Regions from separate parts of the Bacillus sp. NS1 genome, predicted to be linked through region 2. Evidence: a T-box and tRNA genes for the amino acid it is inferred to sense, from the RefSeq annotation. Region 2 holds a T-box; the other holds one or more tRNA genes.
What was found. A T-box is a leader RNA that pairs with one kind of tRNA and senses whether it is charged. The one in region 2 lies ahead of valS (valine--tRNA ligase), so its partner is inferred to be a tRNA-Val.

Region 1: it encodes a tRNA-Val, which carries the amino acid that the T-box ahead of valS (valine--tRNA ligase) is inferred to sense. The anticodon was not compared.

Annotation. Positions count from the first base shown of each region.
Region 1 is NZ_JBZAZF010000006.1:20,706-26,743, forward strand. Features, by position in the region: gene murQ (N-acetylmuramic acid 6-phosphate etherase) at 1-322, opposite strand, end outside; gene AC4CV5_RS18510 (GNAT family N-acetyltransferase) at 431-913, opposite strand; gene AC4CV5_RS18515 (2-thiouracil desulfurase family protein) at 926-1,381, opposite strand; tRNA gene AC4CV5_RS18520 (tRNA-Glu) at 1,562-1,636, shown strand; tRNA gene AC4CV5_RS18525 (tRNA-Val) at 1,640-1,715, shown strand; tRNA gene AC4CV5_RS18530 (tRNA-Thr) at 1,720-1,792, shown strand; tRNA gene AC4CV5_RS18535 (tRNA-Tyr) at 1,815-1,899, shown strand; tRNA gene AC4CV5_RS18540 (tRNA-Gln) at 1,904-1,975, shown strand; gene sigW (RNA polymerase sigma factor SigW) at 2,205-2,768, shown strand; gene rsiW (anti-sigma-W factor RsiW) at 2,782-3,408, shown strand; gene cdaA (diadenylate cyclase CdaA) at 3,569-4,390, shown strand; gene cdaR (CdaA regulatory protein CdaR) at 4,383-5,834, shown strand; gene glmM (phosphoglucosamine mutase) at 5,853-6,038, shown strand, end outside.
Region 2 is NZ_JBZAZF010000003.1:305,161-311,198, reverse strand. Features, by position in the region: gene AC4CV5_RS11940 (prepilin peptidase) at 1-370, opposite strand, end outside; gene AC4CV5_RS11935 (bifunctional folylpolyglutamate synthase/dihydrofolate synthase) at 507-1,799, opposite strand; gene valS (valine--tRNA ligase) at 1,859-4,501, opposite strand; T-box leader at 4,561-4,782, opposite strand; gene AC4CV5_RS11925 (YszA family small membrane protein) at 4,948-5,139, shown strand; gene cotN (spore coat protein CotN) at 5,158-6,038, opposite strand, start outside.

The DNA of each region.
Region 1 (6,038 bases), on a different contig from region 2:
TGGGACCTCCAGCCATAATTCCGATGACCTGATCTGGGCTTACGCTGTAGGTGGGAGGACATTCAACAGCATCCATGACACCGAGTCTGCCGCTTGTGCCAGCGCCTGTGTATATGAGCCGGCCTCCATTTTGAAATGAGTCATACGCGCAGTCTACAGCTGTTTTAATATCGGGGAGAACCTGCTGAACGGCGGCTGCGACTTTTAAATCTTCGTTGTTGATCATTTTGAGGATGTCGAGTGTATTTGCTTTATGGATTTCAGCTGTTTGGCTATTGCGTGATTCCGTTGTAAGACGGTGAAGGTTTAATGGTTCTGACATGAGGATGCCCCCTGTTTAGAATAATGTATCTTAATATTCAGTATATTCATTTCTGTCATGATATTTCAACTATGTTTTTGCATTTTTGAAATTTTATTTCACTTCAGGCTATAAGAAATAATGAAGGATCAGCTGTTCTCCGAGCGGTCCGATTCTTCTCCTGCCTTTATCAAGGAACCCGCTTTTCATATAAAGGCGCTTTGCGCGTGTGTTCAGATGATTGACGGCCAAAATGATTTCATCGCACCATGGAAAATAACCGCTCACAAAAGAGGGAAGCTGAAGCATTGCTTTTTTTGCATAGCCTTTTCCGTGATGCACAGCGTTTAATGACAGGGAACTGAGCAGTAAAGCAAATGGATTGTTAGAATAGGGTGCCAGCGTTTCTTTTGATGTATGTAAAATGAAAAAACCGACTGGGAGATCGTCTTTTAAGATGATAACCGGATACCGGTCCCGTATGCTCAGGGCCTGAGTCAGCACCTCTTTGGGGAGAGAGGTAAAGCGTTTGTCATCGTTGTTAAGCGTGAATGATTGAAGCTCCGGCAAGTGTTCAGGCTTATAGAAGGATAAAGAAATGTCTAGAGTCATGTGGCGGCCTCCTTACAATATGTCGTCTAGCTGGTTTTCTGAAATGACGCGGTAGCCTGCTTGCTCTAACAGTGCGGCGGTCACTCCGCTGCCGGTGATTTTTGCGCCAGAGAATGTGCCGTTATAGATAAAACCGCTTCCGCACGATGGACTGTTTTCTTTTAATATGATGGCAGAGGCATTGATTTCTTTTGCATAAGCTAATGTCTTAGCGGCACCTTCCATATATAATTCTGTTACATCTTCTCCTGAAGCTGTCATGATTTTCGCGGTTCCATTGAGAACATCCTCGCCGGTGCCTCCGATAATTTCTGCAGGTTCACGAGGAGTTGAGAAGCCGCCAAGAAGCTCAGGGCAAGCCATAACTGCTTTATTTTCACCGACAAGTTTTCTGATTTTCTCTGATGCGGCGTGAGAGCCGTTGTATCTGCATTCAATGCCTCCAAGGCAAGAACTGACTAGGATCATATTGGTTTCTCCTCTCTTGCATCGTTTGTCTCTATCATAAAATAAATGACTAATGTTGGGAGGCTTTTTCAGTTAAAAAAGGAGTTAAAAAGTTTGAAAATAAAAAATTTAATTTTCCTCTTTACAAACAGGGGGTAACCTGTATATAATAACTTTTGTCAGCTCGACGAGAACACAAACGGCCCGTTGGTCAAGCGGTTAAGACACCGCCCTTTCACGGCGGTAACACGGGTTCGAATCCCGTACGGGTCACCATTTGGAGGATTAGCTCAGCTGGGAGAGCATCTGCCTTACAAGCAGAGGGTCGGCGGTTCGAGCCCGTCATCCTCCACCATCTTGCCGGTGTAGCTCAATTGGTAGAGCAACTGACTTGTAATCAGTAGGTTGGGGGTTCAAGTCCTCTTGCCGGCACTGTTTTTCTTAATATGAATATGGAGGGGTAGCGAAGTGGCTAAACGCGGCGGACTGTAAATCCGCTCCCTCAGGGTTCGGCAGTTCGAATCTGCCCCCCTCCACCATTATTGGGCTATAGCCAAGCGGTAAGGCAACGGACTTTGACTCCGTCATGCGTTGGTTCGAATCCAGCTAGCCCAGTCACAGACACCTTTGACCAAAAGGTGTCTTTTTTCTTTTTGAAAAATAATTCCAACTTCTAACTGTTCAGTCTGTATAATAATTTTAAAAATATGTTAAGGTAGTTTATTCACGAATTACCATCTACACCCTGCCAAAAATTTGTTAAACTTATTTTATAAAAAAATTGAAACCTTTTGAAACGAAGCTCGTATACATACAGACCGGTGAAGGCAGAGGTTAGATAAATATGGAAATGATGATTAAAAAGAGAATTAAACAAGTCAAAAAAGGCGACCAAGATGCATTTGCGGACATCGTAGATATTTACAAGGATAAAATTTATCAGCTTTGCTACCGTATGCTTGGTAATGTGCATGAGGCAGAGGATATAGCACAGGAGGCTTTCATCAGAGCGTACGTTAATATCGACAGTTTTGATATTAACCGGAAATTTTCAACTTGGCTTTATCGAATCGCGACCAACTTAACTATTGACCGCATTCGCAAAAAGAAGCCGGATTATTACCTCGATGCAGAGGTGGCTGGTACGGAAGGCTTGACCATGTATTCCCAAATCGCCGCAGATGGGGTATTGCCAGAGGATGCAGTTGTGTCACTGGAGCTCTCAAACACGATTCAGCAGAAAATTTTAAAGCTTCCTGACAAATACAGAACAGTTATCGTATTAAAGTATATTGATGAACTCTCATTAATTGAAATCGGGGAGATTCTGAACATTCCTGTGGGGACTGTGAAAACTCGGATTCACAGGGGCAGAGAGGCTCTTAGAAAACAATTAAGGGATCTTTAAGTGGGGTGATGAAATGAGCTGTCCTGAACAAATTGTGCAGCTTATGCATATGCATCTTGATGGAGATATCCTTCCAAAAGATGAACACGTATTAAATGAACATCTGGAGACATGCGAGAAATGCAGAAAGCATTTTTATGAGATGGAAAAATCTATAGCGCTCGTCCGGAGCACATCGCATGTCGAAGCCCCCGCGGATTTTACCGCTAATGTCATGGCGAAATTGCCTAAGGAGAAGAAAAGAGCTTCTGTGAAAAGGTGGTTCAGAACCCATCCTGTTATCGCAGCTGCTGCGGTATTCATCATTTTGATGGGCGGAGGTTTTTTTAACAGCTGGCATAATGACCACAATTTCAGCGTGTCCAAGCAGCCGAATCTTGTGGTGCATAATCACACTGTGACCGTGCCAGAAGGTGAGACGGTCAAAGGTGATGTCACTGTCAAAAACGGCAAGCTGATTATTAAAGGCAAAATAGACGGGAATGTAACCGTCGTAAACGGCGAAAAGTATATGGCCTCTGCTGGACAAGTCACCGGTCAGATTGAAGAAATCAATCAATTATTCGACTGGACATGGTACAAGATGAAGTCTGCGGGGAAAAGTGTAGTCAATGCATTAAATCCGAAAGGGAAAGAGTAAAGCGCGTCAGCCGCTTTGCTCTTTTTTTATGGGCTGAACGGGCTGGCACATTTCACTTGCCAAATCGAAATGTGGTATAATGGGCTCGCTATGTAAAGTACATATGCGTAACACGTAAAACACAAAATACGAAATGACTGAAATCTTGGAGGACGAGGAAATGGCTTTTGAGGATATCCCTTTTTTGCAGTACCTCGGCAATGCCGTTGATATTCTCCTTGTTTGGTATGTGATATATAAATTGATTATGGTGATACGCGGCACGAAAGCGGTTCAGCTGTTAAAAGGAATTGTAGTGATCGTGCTTGTCCGTATGGCCAGCCAATATTTGGGCCTCAGCACGCTTCAATGGCTGATGGACCAAGCGATAACATGGGGATTTTTAGCAATTATTATTATTTTCCAGCCAGAGCTGAGAAGAGCGCTTGAACAGCTTGGCCGCGGCCGCTTTTTTTCTAGGAGCGGCACACCTGTAGAGGAAGCGCAGCAGAAAACAATTGAGGCCATTACAAAAGCAATCAATTATATGGCGAAACGCCGTATAGGCGCCCTGCTGACCATTGAGCGGGATACTGGAATGGGGGATTATATTGAGACGGGCATACCATTGAATGCAAAAGTCAGCTCTGAGCTGCTGATCAATATTTTTATCCCAAATACCCCGCTTCATGATGGTGCGGTGATTATGAAGAATAATGAGATTGCCGCGGCCGCCTGTTATCTGCCGCTTTCTGAAAGCCCGTTTATCTCAAAAGAACTGGGTACGCGGCACAGGGCGGCTGTGGGCATCAGTGAAGTAACAGACAGTTTGACAATTATTGTGTCTGAAGAGACCGGCGGCGTCAGTGTGGCGAAGAACGGAGACCTTCACAGAGAGCTGACGGAAGAAGCGTTGAAAGAAATGCTTGAAGCCGAGTTTAAGAAAAACACCAGAGACACTTCTTCTAACCGCTGGTATTGGAGGGGCAAGAAAAATGGATAAATTCTTAAACAACCGCTGGGCTGTGAAAATGATTGCTCTGCTTTTCGCGCTCTTGCTTTATGTGGCGGTTAACAGCAATCAAGCACCGACTCCAAAAAAACCTGGTGAATCTTTCTTTCCGACATCAACAACTGATGAAGCAACACTGACCGATATTCCGGTCAAAGCGTATTATGATGATGAAAATTACGTCGTGACAGGTGTTCCGCAAACGGTTAATGTCACGATAAAAGGCTCGACAAGCGCCGTGAAAAAGGCTAGACAGACTAAGAATTTTGAAATATATGCCGATATGGAAAATTTGAAAACCGGCACACATAAGGTTGAGCTAAAGGCCAAAAACGTGTCGGATGGGCTGACAATCTCAATCAATCCGTCTGTTACGACAGTTACCATTCAAGAACGGACGACCAAAAGCTTTCCCGTAGAAGTGGAGTACTACAATAAAAGCAAGATGAAAAAAGGCTATTCTCCGGAGCAGCCGATTGTCAGTCCGAAAAATGTTCAGATTACCGGATCTAAAAATGTGATTGATAATATTTCTCTTGTAAAAGCTTCAGTGAATTTGGAAAACGCAGATGAAACGATTGAAAAGGAAGCGAAAGTGACTGTCTATGATAAAGACGGAAACGCGCTTCCTGTCGACGTAGAGCCCTCTGTCATCAAGATTACCGTTCCGGTGACAAGCCCGAGTAAAAAGGTGCCCTTTAAAATTGAACGGACAGGAAGCCTTCCTGACGGTGTCAGCATAGCCAAAATTGAATCCAGTCCCAGTGAAGTAACGGTTTACGGCTCACAGGATGTATTGGATTCTCTTGAATTTATTGACGGCGTAAGCCTAGATTTAAGCAAAATTAACAAGGATTCCGATATCGAGGCAGATATTCCGCTTCCTGACGGCGTCAAAAAAATCTCGCCGTCAAAGGTGACTTTGCATATAGAGGTAGATAGTGAAGCGGATCAGAAGTTTGAGAATGTCTCTATTAAGACTGTAGGGCTGAGCGGCTCGCAAAACATTGAATTTCTAGATCCTGAATCGCAAGCGATAGACGTGACGGCTAAAGGCTCTCCCGCCAATATAAAAAAACTGAAGAAATCAGATATTGAATTGTATGTGAATGTTTCAGATTTAGATGACGGGGAGCATAGCGTGAAGCTTGAAGTAAACGGGCCCCAGAATGTAACCTGGTCCTTGGGGCAGAAAAATGCCAAAATCAAGCTGACGTCTAAAAAAGGCAATACATCAACTAATGACAACAGCAGCAATACATCAAGGAACCAGGATGACACAGATATGCAAACTGATCAAAAGAACAATCAGCAAGAAGATACAACGAATACTGATAAAAACAGCAATGATCAAAAACAAGACGAAAATAAAGATCAAAACCAAGATCAGGATGAGGATGAATCCACAGCGGATTCACAATCCTCATCAGAATAAAAAAGGAGCGATTATAAAATGGGCAAGTATTTTGGAACAGACGGTGTAAGAGGTGTCGCCAATAGTGAGCTTACACCTGAGCTGGCCTTCAAAGTCGGACGTTTCGGCGGATATGTGCTGACAAAAGACAAACAACGTCCGAAAGTGCTGATAGGCCGCGATACACGGATCTCCGGCCATATGCTGGAGGGAGCCCTTGTCGCC
Region 2 (6,038 bases):
ATATTCGATTTGGAATTAGCATAAAATGAATATCTGTCACTGCAACAATGATAAGAAGAGAGATAAACACAACAGCAGGAAACAGTTCAAGCGACGTGCCAAAGCGTATTCCTGCGGCGGCAAATAAACACGCTGCCACAAGCTCTATTACGGGATACATAATAGAAATCCTCTGCCCGCAGTTTTTACATTTACCTTTTTGGAAAAGGAATGACAGGATGGGAATTAATTCTGCAGGAGTTAAGGTCCGCCGGCAAAACGAGCATGATGAACGGGGCGCGATAATAGATAGATGTAAGGGGATACGGCGCCCGGCCGTATAATAAAATGAACCAAGGATTAGCCCGAGGATAAAAAGAATGGGAAGCATAGACAACACACCTTTACAAAATACTGGTATGGATTGTAGCAAAGTGAGCGGGCTGAATTCTAATCGGGAATATTCAATTTTACACATAAAAACCCCGGCAGAATCTCATTTTTTGATACTGCCGGGGCTGGACGCCTTATTTCAATCTTTTGCGAATGTCAGAAATAAAATAAAGTGATCCCGTAATCAGCACAATTTCATTTGAACCCTTTTTGCTTTCTATGAATTCGAGCACATCGCCAGGATCTTCACTCCAGCTTTTATTGCTGATTTCACTTGCATCATAGAGATCTTTTGCAAGAGAAGCACGCGGGAAATCAAAAGAAGCAAAATGAATCGCATGCGCTATGGTTTCCAGTTTCTTAATCATGTTTTGATACGGTTTGTCCTTTAACGCGCTAAACACCACAGAAATGCAGGAATCAGGGAAACGCTGTTTCATCGTTTCCGCCAACTTCTCAACGCCTTCTTCGTTATGCGCACCATCTAAGTATACCGGTGGATGTTCCTGAACAAGCTCTAAGCGACCCGGCCAAGCAGCCTTTACAAGCCCGCTTCTTAACGCTTCATCACTGATATGGGCAATGCTCTCCCTATTAAGCCACTCAGCAGCCAAAATGGACAAAGCCGCATTTTGTCTTTGATGGGTGCCGATCAGAGTTGTTCGAACATCTTCATAACACTTCTCGGCCGTTTTGAATGAAAACTGTTCTCCCGCAGGCAGAGCCTCTTCATTAAAAATAACACATGTATCATGTAATGACTGGAACGGCGCAGCATGTCGTTCAGCTTCATAACGAATGACCTGTACGGCTTCCGGCTGAGTAACAGCTGTAACAATAGGTATACCTTCTTTAATAATTCCGGCCTTTTCTCCAGCAATTTCTTCAATGGTGTTTCCAAGAATATTCATATGGTCGTGTCCGATGCTTGTAATCATAGTTAAAAGCGGTTCAACTACATTCGTAGAATCGAATCTACCTCCCAGACCTGTTTCAAAAATAACAAAGTCGACCTTATGAAACTCTGCAAAATATAAAAATGCACAAGCCGTCATAATTTCAAATTCTGTCGGCTGTCCGTATTCCGTTTGATCCAGCGCTTCAACGTGCGGTTTCATCTGATTGACGAGTGCTGTCCATTCCTCATCTGAAATCGGTGTCCCGTTAACGCTGATCCGTTCATTAAACGTAATGATATAAGGTGACGTAAACGTTCCAACCGTATATCCGGCTTCTTGCAGCATAGAACGGATAAAAGCGACAGTTGATCCTTTACCGTTTGTTCCTGCGACGTGGAACGCGCGGATTTTCTTTTCAGGATGCCCTAACCGCGCCATCAGCTGCTCCATTCGGCCAAGTCCGGGCTTCACTCCGAATTTCAGCCGCCCGTGAATCCAGCTGCGCGCTTCTTCATATGCAGTAAACAATGATAATCCCCTCTTTTATAAGACAAGGCGGTTTCTCTAGAAACCGCCCCGGCTTTTCATTAGCCCTTCAGCTCAGCCATTCGTTTTTGAACAGCGTCACGCTTTGCCACATAATCTTTTTCTTTTTCACGTTCTTCATCAATTACGTGCGCAGGCGCTTTTTTCATAAACCCTTCATTACCAAGTTTCTTTTGGACGCGCTCGACTTCTTTCGTCAGCTTATCAAATTCTTTTTGCAGACGGGCAATTTCTTCATCAATATTAATTAAGCCTTCTAGCGGAAGAATAACCTCTGCTCCTGAGACAACGGCCGTCATCGCTTTATCAACAGCCTCGATATCCGTGCCGATTTTAAGCACGCTCGGATTCGTAAAGCGTTCAACATATGAACGGTTCGCTTCGAGACGGGCTGCTATTTCATCTGTGCTTGTTTTAATATACAATTCGACTTGCTTGCTCATTGGCGTATTGACTTCACTGCGGATATTACGTACAGAACGAATCAGCTCAACAAGAAGCTTCATGTCAGCTGCCGCTTCAGTATCGGTATGCTCCGGTACTACAACAGGCCATTGACTTACTGTAATCGATTCCCCTTGATGAGGAAGGTGCTGCCAAATTTCCTCCGTTAAGAATGGCATAAACGGATGGAGCAGGCGCATCGTTTGATCCAGTACGTAAGCAAGGATAGAACGGGTTGTTTTCTTAGCCGCTTCGTCTTCTCCGTAAAGCGGAAGCTTCGCCATTTCAATATACCAATCACAGAAATCATCCCAAATAAAGTTATATAAATGGCGTCCGACTTCACCAAATTCATATCGATCAGCAAGCTGGGTCACGTGTTCGATTGTTTCATTTAATCGCGTTAAAATCCATTTGTCAGCAACTGATTTTTCGCCTGACAAATCGAGCTCATCGTATGTCATGCCGTCCATGTTCATTAATGCAAAACGGGAGGCATTCCAAATTTTATTGGCAAAATTCCATGTCGATTCCACTTTTTCATAACTGAAGCGCAGATCTTGGCCAGGAGAGCTTCCAGTCGCAAGGAAATAACGCAGAGAATCGGCTCCATACTTGTCAATGACATCCATCGGATCGACACCGTTGCCGAGAGATTTACTCATTTTCCGGCCTTGCTCGTCACGGATTAAGCCATGGATCAAAACATCTTTGAACGGGCGCTCGCCTGTAAATTCAATGCCTTGGAAAATCATGCGTGATACCCAGAAGAAAATGATATCGTACCCTGTCACGAGTACGTCTGTCGGGTAGTAGCGTTTAAAGTCTTCAGCCGTTACATCAGGCCAGCCCATAGTGGAGAAAGGCCAGAGTGCAGAACTGAACCATGTATCCAGTACGTCTGTATCCTGTTCCCAATTTTCGCTGTCCTCAGGCGCTTCAAGCCCGACATATAACTCGCCTGTTTCTTTGTGATACCAAGCCGGAATGCGGTGGCCCCACCACAACTGACGGGAAATACACCAGTCGCGGATATTTTCCATCCAGTGTAAATACGTTTTTTCGAAACGGTCAGGCACAAAGTTGACTTTTTCTTCTTTCTTTTGCAGCTCAATCGCTTCATCAGCAAGCGGCTGCATGCGCACAAACCATTGTGTAGAAAGATAAGGCTCAACAACAACCCCGCTTCGTTCACTATGGCCGACAGAGTGCATATGATCCTCGATTTTGAAGAGAACTCCCGCCTCCTGTAAATCTTTTACGAGCTTTTTGCGGCATTCAAAACGATCCATACCTTGATATTGCAGGGCATTTTCATTCATCGTTCCGTCTTCATTCATGACAAGAATGCGTTCTAAATTGTGGCGGTTGCCAAGCTCGAAATCGTTCGGATCATGAGCAGGCGTAATTTTCACTGCACCAGAACCAAATTCCATATCAACGTAGTCATCACCGACAATCGGAATTTCACGATTTGTAATCGGCAGGATCACCGTTTTTCCGATAAGATGCTTATAGCGCTCATCTTCAGGATGAACAGCAACAGCTGTATCACCAAGCATCGTTTCAGGACGTGTCGTCGCAATTTCAATCGAACCTGAACCGTCAGCGAGCGGATAGCTCATATGATAGAACGCGCCTTGAACATCCTTGTAAATGACCTCAATGTCGGATAGGGCTGTTTTTGTCGCAGGGTCCCAGTTAATAATATATTCGCCTCTGTAGATCAGGCCTTTTTCATAAAGCTTAACGAAAACTTCGCGAACCGCTTTGCTTAAGCCTTCATCCAGCGTAAAACGTTCACGGGAATAATCAAGGCCAAGCCCTAATTTCGCCCACTGGCTGCGAATAAAGTCAGCATACTCTTCTTTCCACTTCCACGTTTCTTCGAGGAATTTCTCGCGGCCCAAATCGTAGCGGGATTTGCCTTCTTCACGAAGTTTCGCTTCCACTTTAGCCTGTGTCGCGATGCCGGCGTGGTCCATACCCGGAAGCCACAGCACATCATAGCCCTGCATGCGTTTCATTCTTGTTACAATGTCTTGCAGCGTTGTGTCCCACGCGTGGCCAAGGTGAAGTCTTCCTGTTACGTTTGGCGGCGGAATGACAACAGAGTATGGCTCTTTTGTCTGGTCACTGCCAGCTTCGAAAAATTTGCCTTTTAGCCAAAAATCATATCGGTCTTTTTCAACTGCTGCCGGATCGTATTTCGTCGGCATTGTTTGTTCATTCGTTTCCATGATAACCCTCCAGCATGTTTAAAAATGGCTGAGAACGAAAAAAGAGCTCTTCATCCCTGTAAAAGGACGAAAAGCTCTTTCGCGGTACCACCTTTTTTCATGAACTCTATCAGTTCATGCACTTACAACGGATAACGGGTGTTTCCCGAATTTCTCTACTCTCTTTCAAGAAATTATGCTCCCGGGCGACCTTCCAATCAGACAACATAAGAAACCTTTCAGCAAACGGCTTCTCTCTCTGCATGCGCCTTTTTTGTACTCTTCCCGTTCTAAGCAGGTGTATTTATCAGCTCATTATATACATTATTTATGTTCTTTATTATAGTAAAAGTGTTTTTGATTCGTCAATCATCTTTTCCAAAAACGCCGCTTTCTATACAGATGGGCAGGCACCTATTGCCCAAGTTTACATATGATGCTTGTAAATGCGTAGAGGAGGATGCACCGTGAAGAAACGTTTCAGCTCTTATTCGCTCCCGCCGTGGGTTAGGCAAATTCGGCTTGTATCCGCACAAGTGATTATTCCCATTACGATTTTTCAAGGAATCAGAACTATTTTCTTTCCGACAACCTTTGATGTTTTGCTGCTCGCAATCCTAATCTTTTTAGCTTGCGCCCTTCATTTAGAATGGATATAAACAAACAAGTCCGCGCCATTAAGACGTGGACTCGTTTTCAGCCTGGAATTTTTTCTCTTGTTCTACCTGATGGATTTTCATCACAAACGGCTCTATATTTTTCATTTGCCAATAAGCCTTTAATAATTGCGTACATTCATTTTTTTCATGCTGTCTTTTTCCGGTTTGATAACGGTTCAGCACCTTGTACATGGCCGTCGGATATGCCATATAGCTGAGAAAAAGGCTGACTTCCGCATCACGTAAAGGGAATGATTTCGTGTATGCATAAAACCATTCGACGCATTCCGGACAAGCTTTCGGAAAGCCTCTGAACATTTTTGTATAAAAGCCCAGTAAGTCGTTTTGCGGCGGGCCTGCAGACGCTCTTTCGAAATTTGTGAAATATCCGGCCCCGGCATCATTATATAGAAAATGGTGTATAGACAGGCTGCCGTGGTTTATCACAACCCTTGAGACGCCCTTTTCTTTTGCTGATTCATACCAGTCTTCCAACCGCTCCAGCGCAAAGTTCACCGCCGAAATGGTTTCTGAAAAATAGGTTACGGCCTGGAGTTCAAAAGGGGAAAGGTACCATTCCTTCTCTGCTCTGTCTACAAACTGTTCATAAAAAATTTTATCATGTTCCCACTTTTTTTTCGTTTGTCCGTAATAACGTTCAATATCATCACGGCTCGCCTTTATTTCCTGCGCGGTTCTCTCGTGAAGGCGGGCTGTTTCTCTAAATAAATAGGCATGCTTCTGATCCCGTTCTTCCTCCTGGTCAAATTGGAGCCAAGGCATTAAATAATAGGAATCTCCGGATTGTATACCTTCTGAGAAAAACTCACCGCTATTTGTTCTGTAAACGGGAACAAATGAACGAAAACCTTTTTCTTCAATCGCCACCATATGATCTG